DNA from 3 places in the Mycolicibacterium mageritense genome. Region 2 is predicted to be linked to each of the others. Evidence: riboswitches for the same ligand, from Rfam matches in the RefSeq annotation. Region 2 holds a riboswitch; each other region holds the start of a gene.
The links. Region 2 has a riboswitch for thiamine pyrophosphate ahead of G6N67_RS04220 (ECF transporter S component). Riboswitches for the same ligand answer to the same signal wherever they lie in the genome.
Positions count from the first base shown of each region.

Region 1: it holds a riboswitch for thiamine pyrophosphate, as region 2 does, so the genes downstream of both, thiC (phosphomethylpyrimidine synthase ThiC) here and G6N67_RS04220 (ECF transporter S component) in region 2, are expected to answer to the same signal.
Region 3: it holds a riboswitch for thiamine pyrophosphate, as region 2 does, so the genes downstream of both, thiO (glycine oxidase ThiO) here and G6N67_RS04220 (ECF transporter S component) in region 2, are expected to answer to the same signal.

Region 1 is NZ_AP022567.1:3,823,480-3,829,059, reverse strand. It holds gene G6N67_RS18365 (hypothetical protein) at 1-394, shown strand, start outside; gene G6N67_RS18360 (DUF5642 family protein) at 414-1,100, shown strand; gene G6N67_RS18355 (MFS transporter) at 1,104-2,861, opposite strand; TPP riboswitch at 3,058-3,167, shown strand; gene thiC (phosphomethylpyrimidine synthase ThiC) at 3,159-4,760, shown strand; gene thiD (bifunctional hydroxymethylpyrimidine kinase/phosphomethylpyrimidine kinase) at 4,757-5,580, shown strand, end outside.
Region 2 is NZ_AP022567.1:865,490-871,069, forward strand. It holds gene G6N67_RS04200 (PE-PPE domain-containing protein) at 1-270, shown strand, start outside; gene G6N67_RS04205 (hypothetical protein) at 327-980, shown strand; gene G6N67_RS04210 (hypothetical protein) at 1,063-1,725, shown strand; gene G6N67_RS04215 (nucleoside/nucleotide kinase family protein) at 1,759-2,328, shown strand; TPP riboswitch at 2,364-2,473, shown strand; gene G6N67_RS04220 (ECF transporter S component) at 2,464-3,048, shown strand; gene G6N67_RS04225 (ABC transporter ATP-binding protein) at 3,045-4,472, shown strand; gene G6N67_RS04230 (energy-coupling factor transporter transmembrane component T family protein) at 4,469-5,206, shown strand; gene G6N67_RS04235 (LysR family transcriptional regulator) at 5,193-5,580, opposite strand, start outside.
Region 3 is NZ_AP022567.1:3,719,487-3,725,066, reverse strand. It holds gene G6N67_RS17860 (ABC transporter permease) at 1-179, opposite strand, end outside; gene G6N67_RS17855 (ABC transporter ATP-binding protein) at 176-1,078, opposite strand; gene thiG (thiazole synthase) at 1,205-1,966, opposite strand; gene thiS (sulfur carrier protein ThiS) at 1,959-2,159, opposite strand; gene thiO (glycine oxidase ThiO) at 2,156-3,163, opposite strand; TPP riboswitch at 3,153-3,265, opposite strand; gene thiE (thiamine phosphate synthase) at 3,301-3,972, shown strand; gene G6N67_RS17830 (NUDIX hydrolase) at 3,956-4,462, opposite strand; gene glnX (protein kinase G-activating protein GlnX) at 4,609-5,580, shown strand, end outside.

The DNA.
Region 1 (5,580 bases), 3.0 Mb from region 2:
CGACGTCCACTTCGTCGGCTGTGCCTTCACGGTCGCCATGCCGTTCATCTACGACGTGAACGGGCAGCAGTACGTGGGCAGCCGGGTGGACGCCACGAACTGCACGACCAACCTGGGCAGCACACCCATCCAGTTCGAGATGGAGATGTCGGTTTCCAATCAGGAGCCCGACGGCCGGTGGGCCGCACACACCAATCATTACCTGGAGACCCGCGACGTCCACGACGGTGACTCGTTCTCGGTGACCTTCCCGAACAACGACCAGCTGATCCCGCTCAAGCCCGGCGGCTACCTCGCCAGCGCCACCGCCGTGAGCGGCGTGCCCGGGTATCTCGAACCACAGCACATCGCGGCGTCACAGTTCTCGTGGGGCGTCCCGTCGGCGACGGGCTGAACCCGGTTAGTCTCGACCGATGTCCAGCTGGGTGCGCCTCGGGTTCGTCGCGTTGCTCACGGCGCTGACGGTTTCCGGGTGCGGCGCCGACGCTCCGGAAGCACCGACCGGCAGTTCACCGGCCGCATCGGCGCCCGCGGTCGAGCCCGCGGGCGGCTACGACATCACCCGAATTCACGAGCTGCAGAACCAGTTTCCGCCCGGCTACACGGTGAAGCCGCTGCCCCCGATCACCCTTACGCAGGAACAGGTCGACCAGTTGGGCGGGTTGTCGGGCGCCATGCCGTTCACGTTCGATCCCCCGCACTGCGACACGATGCTCAAACCGGTGCCCGCGACGGCGGGGGCCCGGTCGGAAGGCCTCGACGCGCAGGGCGTCGAACCCATCACCGTGATCGCAGTCCAGTCTCCGACCCCGGCACGTAGCGAGGTCGGCGCGGGTTGCGACCATGTCAGTGTCCGGTCACCCGGTGTCGCGGAGGGCACCGTCGAGCGCATTGCCGGACCGGACATCAGCGGAGCCGACACCATGGGCGTGCGGATCCATCTCAACGTCAACCTCAAGCAGACCACCCGATCGATGGACCGCTACACGTTCGTGGCCACGCTCAGCCCGACCACGGCCGTCGTCGTCCAGGGCGATGCCAACGCCGACGTGCTACAGGATCTACTCACCAAATCGGTTGCGGCGCTGCGATATCAGTGAGCGTCACGCCGCGTTGTCGGCTCCGGCCTCCGTGCCGTAGCGCCCCGCGTTGAACATCGACGCGATCGCACCGATCACCATCATCACCGCGGCGGCGACGAACACCACCGTGAGCCCGGAGTGGAACGGCTCGGTGATGAGCCGCGGGAAGAACTCCTGACCCGTGAGCACGTCGGCGTTGACCCCGGGCTGCTGCAGCGCGTGCGACGGTGCGAGCAGCTCGGCGATCGGGTTGTAGCCCAGGAACGCCGCGAAAAGGCTGCCGACCGGCGGCAGCTGCGCGACGTCCTGCGCCACGGCGGGGGCGACACCTTGCTGTTCCAACCCGGCGCTCATCGCGCTGGGCAGGGTTCCGGCCAGTCCGATGATCATGAGCGAGAAGAAGATCCCGATCGACAGTGACGAGCCCGCATTGAAGAACGTCGCCCGCACGCCCGACGCCGCACCGCGTTCGGCGGCGGGCACCGATGACATGATCGCGGCCGTGTTGGGTGCGGTGAAGATGCCGCCGCCGAGCCCATTGAGGAACACCAGGGCCGCGAACAGCCAGTAGTTGAAGTCGACCGGGATCATCACCAGGGCGACGAACGTGACGGCCATCAGCAGCATGCCGCCGACGGTGAACGGGCGGGCGCCGTAGCGGTCTGACAGCGTCCCGGCCAACGGGCCCGACACCAGGAAGCCGATGGTCATCGGCAGCATGTAGATGCCCGCCCACAGCGGTGTCGACTCGAAGCTGTATCCGTGCAGCGGCAGCCAAATGCCCTGCAACCAGATGATGAGCATGAACTGCAGGCCACCGCGTCCCACCGAGGACATCAGCCCCGCCAGGTTGCCCATGCCGAACGCGGCCGAGCGGAAGAGCCTGATGTTCATCATCGGATGCTCGACGTGCAGCTCGATGAAACAGAACGCGACCAGAAGCAGCACTCCGCCGATGATCGAACCCAGCACCCATGGGTTGGTCCAGCCCGTGGTCGAGTCGCCGTAGGGCTGGATGCCGTACGTGATGCCGGTCAGCAGCACCGTCAGACCGATGCCGAACGTCAGGGTGCCCGCCCAGTCCAGCCGGCCGGGGCTGCGTACCCCGAGTTCACGCAGCGACCGGTAGCTCCAGATGGTGCCGAGGATGCCGACCGGGACACCCACCCAGAAGATGGCCCGCCAGTCCCATTCGGAGAGCACCCCACCGATGAGCAGTCCGAGGAACGAACCCGCGACCGCGGCGACCATGTTGACGCCGAGCGCCATGCCGCGCTGGTTGGCGGGGAACGCGTCGGTGAGGATCGCCGACGACGACGCCATGAGCATCGCCCCGCCGACGCCCTGCACGACGCGCCAGGCGATCAGCCACACCGCGCCGCCACCGAGGTCGAACGGATCGATCGACAGTGCGATCGCGGCGACCGTGAACACCACGAATCCGAGGTTGTAGATGCGGACGCGGCCGTACATGTCGCCGAGCCGGCCGAACAGCACCACGAGCACCGCGGTCACCACGAGGTAGCCCATGAGCATCCACAGCAGGTAGCTGACGTTGGCCGGCGCCAGCGGGTTGAGCCCGATGCCGCGGAAGATCGCGGGCAGTGAGATCAGCACGATCGAGGCGTTGATGGTCGCCATCAACGTGCCGAGGGTGGTGTTGGACAGCGCGATCCACTTGTACAGCGGGTGGTCGTGATCCATGCGCACGCGTCGGCGCGCGGTCTCGGCTGCAGCGGTGTCGGTGGCGGTGTCGGTTTCGGATCCAGTCGTCGTCATATCTGCCGTCATGTCGGTGGAAGTCAAGCCTGTCGTGATCTGTCGTCGGGTTCGCACAACCCAGAACACATATATTAGCTATGCAAATCAACGAACGGCAATTCGTGCCGCCGCACCGGGCCACCTGGCAATTCACTGGGAACCGCAATCCGGTTCCCCCGGCCGTACCGACTGCGCTAGGTTGGGCACTGCCAGAAACAAACCACGCGGGAGCGCGCACCGAGCGCGCTGAGAGGACGGGTAGGCCCGTCGACCGTAAGAACCTGACCGGGTAATGCCGGCGTAGGGAGATTTTTCATGAGCAGTGCTGTTGTTGTCGACGCCTCCGTGACCACCGGCCCCATCACCGGTAGCACCAAGATCTACGTCGACGGGGTGCCGTTCCGCAGGGTCAATCTGACCAACGGTGAGCACCTCGACCTCTACGACACCTCGGGTCCGTACACCGACGAGGACGCCACCATCGACCTCACCAAGGGTCTGCCGCCCCGCCCAGGGGTGGTGCGCGACCGCGGCACCCAGCTGCAACGTGCACGTGCCGGCGAGATCACCGCCGAGATGGCGTTCATCGCTGCGCGCGAAGGGGTTTCGCCGGAGCTTGTGCGCGACGAGGTCGCCAGGGGCCGGGCCGTGATCCCCGCCAACCACAACCACCCCGAGAGCGAGCCGATGATCATCGGCAAGGCGTTCGCGGTGAAAGTCAATGCCAACATCGGCAATTCGGCGGTCACCAGCTCCATCGGTGAAGAGGTCGACAAGATGGTGTGGGCCACCCGCTGGGGCGCCGACACCATCATGGACCTGTCCACCGGCCGCAACATCCATGAGACCCGCGAGTGGATCCTGCGCAACTCCCCCGTCCCGGTCGGCACCGTGCCGATCTACCAGGCGCTGGAGAAGGTCAACGGCGATCCCACCAAGATGACGTGGGAGCTCTACCGCGACACCGTGATCGAGCAGTGCGAGCAGGGCGTCGACTACATGACGGTGCACGCAGGCGTGCTGCTGCGCTACATCCCGCTGACCGTCAACCGGGTCACCGGCATCGTGAGCCGCGGCGGGTCGATCATGGCGGCCTGGTGCCTCGCGCATCATCAGGAGTCGTTCCTGTACACCAACTTCCACGAACTGTGCGAGATCCTGGCCCGCTATGACGTGACGTTCTCCCTGGGTGACGGCCTGCGCCCCGGGTCGATCGCCGACGCCAACGACGAGGCCCAGTTCGCCGAGCTGCGTACGCTCGGTGAACTCACCAAGATCGCGAAGTCCCATGGCGTGCAGGTGATGATCGAAGGCCCCGGCCACGTGCCGATGCACAAGATCGTCGAGAACGTGCGGCTGGAGGAGGAACTCTGCGAAGAGGCCCCGTTCTACACGCTGGGCCCGCTGGCGACCGACATCGCGCCGGCCTATGACCACATCACGTCGGCCATCGGCGCGGCGATCATCGCCCAGGCCGGCACCGCGATGCTGTGCTACGTCACGCCCAAGGAACACCTGGGCCTGCCGGATCGCAAGGACGTCAAGGACGGCGTGATCGCCTACAAGATCGCCGCACACGCCGCCGACCTCGCCAAGGGCCACCCACGGGCCCAAGAACGCGACGACGCGTTGTCCAAGGCGCGCTTCGAGTTCCGCTGGCATGACCAGTTCGCACTGTCGCTGGATCCGGACACCGCCCGGGAGTTCCACGACGAGACGCTGCCGGCCGAACCCGCCAAGACCGCGCACTTCTGCTCGATGTGCGGGCCCAAGTTCTGCTCGATGCGGATCACCCAAGATATCCGGGATGCCTACCCCAATGGAGTGCCCGACGAGATCGCGCAGGGCATGGCGGAGAAATCGCAGGAGTTCGCCGACCACGGCAACAGGGTGTATCTACCACTGGCAACGTCATGAATTTCCTTCCGCTGACCCCGCCGGGCCAGACGCCGCACCGGGTGATGACCATCGCCGGGTCGGATTCCGGTGGCGGTGCAGGCATCCAGGCCGACATGCGTACGTTCGCGATGCTCGGCCTGCACGGCCTGGTCACCGTGACTGCGGTGACCGTGCAGAACTCCGTGGGCGTCAAGGGTTTTCACGAGGTTCCGCTGGACGTGATCTCGGACCAGCTCGAGGCCGTGGCCTCCGACATCGGGTTGCAGGCCGCCAAGACCGGCATGCTCGCGTCGTCGGCGATCATCGAGACCGTCGCCGAGACGTGGGACCAGCTGAGCCTCGACGCACCGCTGGTGGTGGATCCGGTGTGCGCGTCGATGCACGGTGACCCGCTGCTGCATCCCAGCGCACTGGATGCCCTGCGCACCAGGCTGTTTCCGCTCGCCACGCTCGTCACTCCGAACCTCGACGAGGTCCGGTTGCTCACCGGTATCGACGTCGTGGACACCGCGACGCAGCGTGACGCCGCCAAGGCCCTGCACGCGCTCGGCCCGAAATGGGCGCTGGTCAAGGGCGGCCACCTGCGGACCTCGACGCGTGCCCCGGACCTGTTGTTCGACGGCACCGAGTTCCACGAGTTCGACGCGGAACGCATCGACACCGGCCATGACCACGGTGCGGGCGACACCCTTGCGGCGGCCACGGCGAGCGCGCTGGCACACGGCTGTTCGGTGCCCGACGCGGTGGCCTTCGCCAAGCAGTGGGTGACCGAATGCCTGCGGGCGGCCTATCCGCTGGGCCACGGCCACGGCCCGGTGTCGGCGCTCTTCAGGCTTAC
Region 2 (5,580 bases):
TCCGTCAAGGATAGCGAGCTGTCCAAGGGTTTGAAGAAGGTCACCGAGTCGCTCAAGGCCACGCCGAAGCAGGGCCGTCACGCTGCCGATCCGAGCAACCCCGTCAAGAAGTCGGTTCAGGCCACCATCGACAAGGTGCAGAACACCGTCAAGGATGCCGCCGGCAAGGTCGAGAAGGCGGTCAAGGATGCCGCCCCGAAGTCGTCACCGAAGAAGGACACAACGGCCAAGAAAGACTCGGCACCCAAGAAGGACAAGGACGCCGCGTAGCGTCGTGAGCCTGGGCCTGTCGGGGTGGCGGGCCAACCGCCACAAGGAGCCCGCGAGTGAGCTACGACTTCACCGTGCTGATCCCCGAACTGATCGGCACCCATGAAGAGGCGCTGTCCCTGCACAACGCGATGTGCGAGCAGCCGGACACGTCGGTCCCGGACTCCGTGCAACGGTTCATCGATGAACTGAACGCAAAGTACGGCTACCAAAACGACGACGAATCAGGGTTTCTCAGCGTGGCACCCCTCGACGGTGACGCCAGGGGCGCGGTGGTACCGACTTCGATCTGGTCGATACCCGAGAACCGGGCCGCGATGCTGGAGCTGACCCGCGATCACGGGTTCGGCCTCTACGATCCGCAAGTCGGCCGGCTCTACGACCCGCGGGGTCACATCAGGATCACCACGCAGCTCGGCGACGGACACGACGTGCCGTACCTCAGCCCTGGGCTGCTGGCGGAACTGTTCGACCATCCCCACCCTGAGAATCCGTGGGTCATCATCGAACGCCGTGACCACCACTACATCCAATCCAGATTCACGCCGGGCGAGCTGGTGGAGGTCGAGCATCGCCGCGGCGGCCCCGACCACCACTACGGCGCGGTGACGGCGGATCGTCAACTGGCCCAACGGGTGTTGTGGGGCTGGGCGACCGGGAGCACCGATTGGGAGTCGGCGCTGCAGTGGACGCCGATGGACTTCACCTGAACAAGCGATCATCAACTTCATAGATGGCTTGGATTACAAACGTTCATTGGACTAGATGATGTGGCGCTGGTCGACTGGCTGCATGACCATCACCGACTACTCGACCGACGCTCGCCCCTCCAGCGTGGGTCAGCGAATGGCCGCCGCACTGAACGGCTGGCGGTTGACGTGGATCCTGATCATCGCGGTCGCGATCATCACCGCCATCGCAGCGACTGCCGTCGGCGGGGCGAACGGCGCCAACCTCGGCATCCGCATCACCGCTCGCACGTCGGCCATCTTGTTCCTGCTTGCGTTCACCGCGTCGTCGCTGTACCAGCTATGGCCGACCGCCACCACCAAGTGGATTCGCCGTAACCGGCGCTACCTCGGTGTGGCCTTCGCCGGATCGCACGTCGTGCACGCGGCCTGCATCGTCGCCACAGTCGTTCTCAACACGCAGCGATTCGAGGCGGGCGTCGAACACACGCCGCGCGGTGTCTACGTCCTCGACACCATCGGATATGTCTTCCTCATCGCCTTGACCATCACGTCGTTCGACCGCGTCGCCAAGCGGATGCGATACGCGACGTGGAAGCGACTGCACCTCACCGGAAGCTACATCATCTGGTTCACGTTCTTCATCGCCTACTGGCGCCGCGGAATCACCTACCCGGAGTATTACGGACCGTTCCTGTTGATCGTCGTGGCGGCTCTCATCATCCGGTTCATCGCGAAGGCGCAACGACCAGGAAAGCGCGGGTAGGCCGAGTGCCACGCGCCGCTACGATCGCGGGCGATGACCGGTGCGTGGACGATCCCTGATCGGGTGTGCGAACTGGCGGCCGCCGACGCCGCCACGGTGCTGATCGACGGCCGTTCGGGGTCAGGCAAGTCGGTGCTGGCCGACGAGCTGCTGCGGCGGTTGCCGTCGGCCACGCTGGTGCGCCTCGACGACATCTACCCCGGCTGGGACGGCCTGGTCTGGACCGTCGACCACGTGCGCAGCGAACTGCTGGAGCCGCGCGCCGCCGGCAGGCCGGGACGGTGGCAACGCTGGAACTGGTCGACCAGCGCCCCGGACGGATGGGGCACGGTGGCCCCCGACCAACGGTTGATCGTCGAGGGCGTCGGGGCCCTGACCGCCGCCAACCGGGCACTGGCCGATCTCGGCATCTGGGTGGACGCGCCCGATGACCTCCGCAAGGAGCGGGCCCTGGCCCGCGACGGCGACACCTACCGGCCCCACTGGGATCGGTGGGCGGCCCAGGAAGTCGAGTACATCGCCCGGTACGCGCCGCGGACCGCGGCCGACTACGTCGTCACCGACACCGCGCAGGGCTGGCAGTGGACCGGTAACCCGGCGTAGCGAGCGTTGACCCGTCTGCTCTAGCTTTGAAGCACAACAAACACACGGGAGTGCACAGCGAGTGCGCTGAGAGGACGGCTAACGGCCGTCGACCGTACGAACCTGTCCGGGTAATGCCGGCGTAGGGAGATGATCATGATGCGTTGGCGAGTTGTCGACATCGTGGTGGCCAGCGTGCTCGCGGTGGCCGCAGGTCTGGTTTTCGTGTTCTGGAACATCGCTTCCAACCCGCTGACAGCTCCGCTCACCGCGCTGCTGCCGGGGCTGCAGGCCCTGGCCGGGGGTGGCTGGCTGTTCGCCGGTGTCCTCACCGCGCTGGTGATCCACAAGCCGGGCGCCGCGCTGTATGGCGAGGTGGTCGCGGCCACGGTCTCTGCGCTCGTCGGCAACCAGTGGGGTGTGTTGACCATCGAGTCGGGCCTCGTGCAGGGCCTGGGCGCCGAGCTGGTCTTCGCGATCTTCTTGTACCGGCGGTGGAACCTTCCGGTGGCCGCTCTTGCGGGCGCGGCAGCGGGCCTGGCGCTCGCGATCAACGACCTGATCCTGTGGTACCCGGGGTCGACGACGGCGTTCGCCGCGATCTACACGGTGTCGGCGATCGTCTCCGGCACGGTCATCGCCGGCGTGCTGTCGTGGTACGTGGTCAAGGCACTGGCGAAGACCGGTGCGTTGAGCCGGTTCGATTCGGGGAGAGCGGTTCCCAGCTCCGCACCGCAATGAGCCCGGTGGGCGCCAGGGTCCGAGCGGAAGGCTGGGGCTGGCAACACGCCGGGCAAAGTCGTTGGGCGGTACGCGATCTGGACCTTACGATCGCTCCCGGTGAGCGGGTACTGCTGCTGGGCGCGTCGGGATCGGGGAAATCGACACTGCTGCACGGCATGGCCGGTCTGCTGGGCAGTTCTGACGAGGGCCACGAGTCAGGCCGAATCCTGGTCGACGACGCACGTCCGAGTGAGCAACGCCGACGCATCGGCATGGTGCTGCAGGATCCCGACTCGCAGGTGATCCTGTCCCGCGTCGGCGACGACGTGGCATTCGGCATGGAGAACTTCGCTGTACCCCGCACGCAGATCTGGCCACGCGTGCACGACGCGCTGCGCTCGGTGGGGCTGAATCTTCCTGTCCAGCAAGATACTTCCCAACTGTCGGGTGGACAGAAGCAGCGGCTGGCGCTCGCGGGCGTCCTCGCGATGAATCCGGGTCTGATCCTGCTCGACGAACCCACGGCCAACCTCGACCCGGCCGGCGTGATCGAGGTCCGTGACGCTGTCGCAGCCGCAGCAGAGCTGACGGGCGCCACCGTCGTCGTCGTCGAACATCGCACGGGCGTCTGGCTACCCGTCATCGATCGGGTCGTCGTGTTGGGCGCCGACGGCAGCGTCGTCGCGGACGGACCACCGGAATCCACGGTCCATGCCCAACACGACCACCTTGTGCACGCCGGGATCTGGGTTCCCGACACGCCTGTCCCCCAACTGGTTCGGCACCGGACCGCGACCGAGCCGTTGCTGACGGCCGAGAAGCTGGCCGTGGGGTACCGGTCGGCACCGCCCGTGCGTGAGGCGCTCGACTTCGAAATCGCTTCGGGCCGAGTCACTGCCGTCACCGGGCCCAACGGTTCGGGCAAGTCGACGCTTGCGCTCACGTTGGGTGGCCTGCTGCCACCCCGCGGCGGCACCCTCACCGCGCTGCCGAACTTCGCCCCGTCCGCCAAGAACCGCGAACCGGCCCGGTGGCGATCCAAAGAACTACTCACCCGCATCGCGAGCGTGTTCCAGGATCCCGAACACCAGTTCCTCACGGGCTCGGTGCGCGACGAGATATCCCTCGGCGCACGGGCACTCAAACGCGATACCGCGCTCGGCGAGGACTTGTTGTCCAGGCTGCGGCTGGACCACCTCGCCGACCGCAACCCTTACACGTTGTCCGGTGGCGAGAAGCGGCGTCTGTCGGTAGCGACGGTCCTCATCACGCGGCCACGCGTCATCGTCCTCGACGAGCCGACCTTCGGGCAGGACCGCCGTACATGGGAGGAGCTGCTCCGGCTGCTCGCCGAGATTGCCGATGACGGCACCGCCGTCGTCGCGATCACCCACGACGCCGACTTCGTCGACGCCCTGGCCGACGAGCGGATCGAACTGTGAACCCCGTCGCCAAGCTGATCACGGCAGCCGTCATCGCGCTGGCGCTCGTCTTGAGCGTGGACTGGGTGTCGGCGCTGACGGCGCTGGTGCTGGAGATTCCACTGTTTCTGGCGCTCGGAGTTCGGCTGCGGCCGTTGGTGGTTCGCGGTGGACTGGTCACGGTCGCGGCGGCGTTGACCGCGCTGACCAACCTGCTCTACGGCGAGGTCCGCGGCACCGTGTACTGGCATTTCCTGCTGATCAACGTCAGCGAAGGCTCGGTCCAACTCGCATTGGCGATGTTCCTGCGTGTCCTGGCGATCGCGCTGCCATCGGTGTTGCTCTTCGCCGACGTTCAGGCGACCGAGCTCGCCGACGGGCTGGGACAGGTGCTCCGGCTGCCCGCGCGCTTCGTGGTCGGAGCGCTGGCCGGTATGCGCCTCGTCGGCCTGCTCCACCAGGATTGGCAGTACCTCGGCTACGCGCGCCGTGCCCGCGGAGTCGCCGACCACGGGAGGCTACGCCGGTTTCTCGGCCAGGCCTTCGCACTGTTGGTGTTCGCGATCCGCCGGGGCACCAAGCTTGCGACTGCGATGGAAGCGCGCGGGTTCGGCGCCTACCCGACTCGCACCTGGGCGCGGCCGTCGACGTTCGGCGTGCGGGAATTCCTGCTCATTGCCGCTGGGTTCGCCATCGCAGGCGCTGCCATAGGTGTGTCGGTGGCGTTCGGGGCTTGGCAGTTCATCGGGCGGTAGGGTTTTGGCGTTGCTGTGCGCCGGTCCGCGGCGTGGGCCCCAGCTGCGCGTGGGCAACCTCGACGAAATCGGCGACCAGCGGGTTCGGGTCGCCGTCGCGGCTCGCGACCATGACCCTGCTGGTGGGCATGCCCTCGACCGGCACCGTGGCCAGGTCGGCGCGCAGGGAACTGCGTCGGTCACCGGCAGGAAGGACCGCGATCGCCTGGCCACTCGCGATGAGTTCCAGCCTGTCCTCGAAACTTTCGACCTCCTGCGCAGCCGAATCCGGGTAGAGAGACCGCACCCCGCCGTGCGGGCAGATGAGCGAGTCGTCTCCCATGAAGTCGTCCGGCGACACCGACGACCGCGCGGCCAGGTGATGGTCGATCGGC
Region 3 (5,580 bases), 2.9 Mb from region 2:
AACACCGCGACACCCAAGGCGGCTTTCTCCGGTGGCAGCGAAGCCGCGCTGTAGGCCGACCAACCCTGCAGGGCCGCCACCGCGAGACTGATGACCGCGACACCGAGCACCGACCACAGCGGCGAGCGGGTGGTGGACAGCTTGATGCGTTCGGCGTCGAGCGCCGCCAGCGCGCTCACTGGGCCGCCCGGTAGTCGACGGCGTCATCGGTGAGTTTCAAGTACGCCTCCTCCAGCGATCCCTGCCGCGCACTGAGCTCGTGCAGGGTGATGGCGTTGCGCGCGGCCAACTCACCGATCACCTCGATCGCGACGCCGTGCACGGTCATCGTGTCGCCGTCCGTTTCGGCCTGCAGTCCGGCGTCGGACAGCACCTGCGCGAGGGTTTCGAGTTGCGGGCTGCGCACCCGGACCGTGTCGGCCGCGGAGCCCTTGACGAACTCCTCGACCGTGGTCGAGGCGATCAGCTTGCCCTGCCCGATCACCACCAATCGGTCGGCGGTGTTGGCCATCTCGGCCAGCAGGTGGCTGGACACGAACACCGTGCGGCCTTCGGCGGCCAGTTTGCGCATCAAGGTGCGCACCCAGTGGATGCCCTCCGGGTCCAGACCGTTGACCGGTTCGTCGAACAGCAGCACCGGCGGGTCACCCAACAGCGCTGCCGCGATGCCGAGCCGTTGGCTCATGCCGAGCGACAGTGTGCCCGCGGTGCGATCCCCCACCGATTCGAGCCCGACCATGTCGAGCACCTCGTCGACCCGCGTGGAGTCGATCCGGTTGGCCGCAGCGATCCAGCGGAGGTGGTTGCGGGCGCTGCGGTTCGGGTGCGCCTGCCGCGCGTCGAGCAGCGCACCGACGGTCCGCAGTGGGTCGCGCAGCTCGCGGTAGGCCTTGCCGTCGATGGTCGCGGTGCCCGAGGTCGGGTGGTCCAGGCCCAGGATCAACCGCATGGTGGTGGTCTTGCCTGCACCGTTGGGTCCGAGAAAGCCGGTGACCACCCCCGGTTCGACCGAGCAGGTCAGATCGTCGACGGCGCGGTGGGTTCCGTAGAGCTTGGTCAGCCCGGCTAGTTCGATCATCGCCGTCCAGTATTGCCATGTTCGGCCGTGAGCGTCACCGCCACACCCGCCGAGCACCCTCATGACCACGATTGACTCTGCCACCAAGGTCTGAAAAGGCGAGTGGCGAACACCACCGCAGCAGACTCAAAGCAACGACGGGCTCGACGCCTGCGCCCAGAAGCGTTTGGGAATCCGCCCGGCCTGGCGCGCCAGGTAGCCCGCGGTCACGGCGGCCGCCATCGCCGCGGCCATGGTCGGCGGGTCGGCGGCGCGCGTGACGGCCGAGGCCAGCAGCACTGCGTCGCAACCCAACTCCATCGCGAGCGCGGCGTCGGACGCGGTGCCGATGCCTGCGTCGAGGATCACCGGCACACCCGCCGCCTCGACGATCATCTCGATGTTGTGCGGGTTGGAGATGCCGAGCCCGGTGCCGATCGGCGCGCCCAGCGGCATGACGGCCGCGCATCCGGTGTCCTCCAGCCGCCGGGCCAGCACCGGGTCGTCGTTGGTGTAGGGCAGCACGACGAATCCGTCGTCCACCAATTGCTCGGCGGCGCGCACCAATTCGATGGCGTCGGGCAGCAGGGTGCGCTCGTCGGCGATGACCTCGAGTTTGACCAGATCGGTGCCCAGCGCCTCGCGGGCCAGCTGCGCGGTCAGCACGGCCTCGGCCGCGCCGCGACAACCCGCGGTGTTGGGCAGGGCCGCAATGCCGAGCCGGTTGAGCAGATCCAGCACGCCGGTGCCGGTCTCGGCGTCGACGCGGCGCATCGCGACCGTGGTCAGCTCGGTGCCCGACGCCACCAGCGCTTCTTCCAGCACTGCCAGGTTCGGCGCCCCGCCGGTTCCCATGATGAGGCGGGAACCGAACTCGCGGCCGCCGATGGTGAGCACGGAATCAGCCACCCTGCACCGCCGTCACGACCTCGATGCGCGCGCCGTCGGCCAGCGTGCGATCCCATTCCGACCGCGGCAGCACCGACCAGTCCAGCGCGACCGCGATGCCCTTTTCCGGAAAACCGCGGTTTTCCAGCAGCTTCGCGATGGTGGTCTGGGAATCCACCTCGACCATTTCGTCATTGACCGTGATGGTGATCATTTCGCTCCCACGCTCACCTCGAGTTCAGCCGCGATCCGCTCTGCGGTCCACGGCGCCAACAAAAATCCGTTGCGGCCGTGCCCCGCGGCCACCAGGGTGCGGGCGTCGACACGTTCGACGATCGGCACACCGTCGGGCGACATGGGCCGCAGGCCTGCCGCGGTCTCGGCGAGCTCGTACTCACCCAGCGCAGGCATGATCGTGCACGCGTCGTCGAGCAGGTCACGCACGCCGGTCACGACGGGCGCGGTGTCCCGGCCGTGCTCGTACTGCGTGGCACCCACCACGACGCCGTCGGCCCGCGGCACCAGGTACACGGGCCTGCCGTGTACGCGGGCCCGAATCACGCGCTGCGGCACCGGCATACACCCCTTGCGCCAACGCAGCCGCAACACCTCGCCCTTGACGGGGCGCACCGGGAGCCCCGGCACGAGTTTCGGCGCGTCGATGCCGTTGGCGATCACCACGGTGTCGGCGTCGTCCACCTCGGCGAGTTCCGACACCGCGGGCGCCCAGCACACGCCGAGCCGCCGGCAGTGCTCGGCCAGCGCGTCGACCACCCGGCGGTTGTCGACCGCGAGCTCGGTGGTGGCCCGGAACCCATGCCGGATGCCCTGCGCCAACAGCGGCTCGACATCACGCGCGGCCGTGGTCAACTCGACGGGGTGGCCCTGGCCGGCCAGCCATTCTGCGACCGTGCGCAGGTCGGCGACGTCGGCCCGGTCGACCGCCACCACCAGTGATTCCCGCGCCGTCACCACGTCGGGCGGCAGGCCCTCCAGGAAACCCGAATGCCACAGCCGGAGCGATTCCAGCCCGATCTGCAGCAGGTGTTCCTCGCCCGGCCAGCCCTCGCTGTGCGGGGCCAGCATGCCGCCGGCCACCCACGATGCGCCGCGCTCGGTCGCGGCATGCAGCCGCACGGTCCAGCCATCGAGGGCAGCACGCCGTGCCACGGACAGCCCGATGACACCGCCGCCGACGACGGCCATGGTTCGCGCCATTTCAGCTCCCTTCGCCGGCATGACCCGGATCAGGTGTGACGGTAAGGGCCGGTCGTACGCCCACTCTCAGCCCCCGTGCCTGGGACTCCCGCGTTGCCAGTCCAGGGTACTCGGCAGCCACGCGATAGCGTCGCGGTGTGGAGCAACCCGCCGATCGCCTGCAGCAAGCCAGCCTGTACCTGTGCACCGACGCTCGCCGCGAACGCGGTGACCTGGCGGAATTCGCCGACGCCGCGCTGGCCGGCGGGGTGGATCTGATCCAGCTGCGGGACAAGGGCTCGGCCGGGGAGCAGCAGTTCGGCCCGCTGGAGGCGCGCCAGGAACTGGACGCGCTCGCGGTGCTGGCCGATGCCGCGCGTCGGCACGGCGCGCTGCTGGCGGTCAACGACCGTGCCGACATCGCGCGCGCGGCCGGCGCCGACGTGCTGCACCTCGGCCAGGACGACCTGCCGCTCGACGTGGCGCGCGACATCATCGGCGAGCGCCCGGTGATCGGCCGGTCCACGCACGATGCCGATCAGGTCGCCGCGGCCATCGAAGAAGAGGTCGATTACTTCTGCGTCGGGCCGTGCTGGCCCACCCCCACCAAACCCGGCCGCCACGCGCCCGGCCTGGACCTGGTCCGGAACGCGGCGGCACGAAACCCGGCCAAGCCGTGGTTCGCGATCGGCGGGATCGACAAGCAGCGACTGCCCGAGGTGCTCGACGCCGGGGCCCGGCGCATCGTGGTGGTGCGCGCGATCACCGCGGCCGAGGATCCCCGCGCGGCCGCCGCGGCGCTCAAGGCGCGGCTTACCGCGAACGGTTGACGCGCAGCGGGATGGTGGCCGTGACGTCCCGCAACTGCGGCCAGCTGGCCGCGAAGCCGGGGTGCAGCGGAAGCTCGGCCACCTCGTCCTCGGCGACCCAGCGCAACTCCGAGCTCTCGCGGTTGGGCACGGTCTCCAGGAGTTCGGTCGCGTCGGCGATGACGGTCGTGTAGGTCCAGCGCGTGCCGCCCGCCCCGACCACCTCGGCGGTGATGACGGTGGTCCGGACACTCAACTGCTCGGCCGCCAACCCGGCCTCCTCGTGCGCTTCGCGTACCGCGGCCTCTTCGGGCGTCTCGTGACTGTCGCGTGCACCGCCCGGCAGCGCCCAGGTGCCGCCCTGATGACTCCATGGCGCCCGATGTTGCAGGAGCACCGCGGCACTTCCGTCCGGCCACGGCGCGCGCAGCAGCAGACCGGCCGCACCGTGGCGGCCCCAGAACCGGGCACCGCTGTCGGATACCACCCAGCCGTCCCCGTCGCCACGCACCCGTACAGGATAAGGAACACGAACCGATTCGGTGGATCCCAAACCGCGGCCGCGCCTCTGAGAAACTCTTAGAATTCTTTTATACAGTTGGGCACAGCCCGTACGAGACCCGGTAGGTATCGAAACTTGATGAGGTTCGCGCTCAGGTGACTGTGGAGTTGGCACATCCCTCGACCGAGCCGCTCGCGTCCCGGTCACCTACCACCCCTGCCCACCCGCGCTGGTGGTTCCTGTGGACCACGCCGGGCCGCATCCTGACGATCGGTCTGGTGCTGTCGGCGCTCGTGATCGCGAGCGCCTTCGCGACGTCCACCACGGTCAACGACCGGCAGCAGGCGTTGACGACGGTGCTCGACCACACCGAGCCGTTGTCGTTCGCGGCCGGTCAGCTGTACACGACGCTTTCGGTGGCCGACGCCGCGGCAGCCACTGCCTTCATCGCGGGAGCCGAACCGCGGGATGTGCGGCAGCGCTACGAGCAGGCCATCACCGACGCCGCGAGCGCCGTCACCCGGGCGTCCAGCGGACTGACCGACGAAGCGCTCGTGCAGCTGCTCGGCCGCATCAACGCACGGCTCGCGGTTTACACCGGGCTGGTCGAAACCGCCCGCACCAACAACCGCGCAGGAAATCCCGTCGGGTCGTCGTACCTGTCGGAGGCGTCGGCCATGATGCAGACGCAGATCCTGCCCGATGCGCAACGACTCTACGAACAGACCTCGGCGCGGGTGGACGCGGAAACCACGGCGTCGACCCGCATCCCGGCGCCCGTGATGCTCGTGGTGCTCGCGACCCTGATGTTCGGGGCGTTCGCCAACCGGTGGCTGGCCCGGCGGACCCGGCGCCGCGTCAACATCGGATTCGTCGCCGGCGGCCTGGCCGTGCTGATCATGTTGATCTGGGTGACGACGGCGCTGGTGATCTCGACGTCGGACAGCCGCAGCGCCAAGGACACCGCCGCCGAGTCGCTCAAGACCGTGACCAACCTGGCCATCACCGCGCAACAGGCCCGCGCCGACGAGACGCTGGCGCTGATCCGCCGCGGCGACGAGAACGTCCGCAAGCAGTCGTACTACCAGCGCATCGACATGATGCAGCAGGAGCTCTCGGCCTACCTG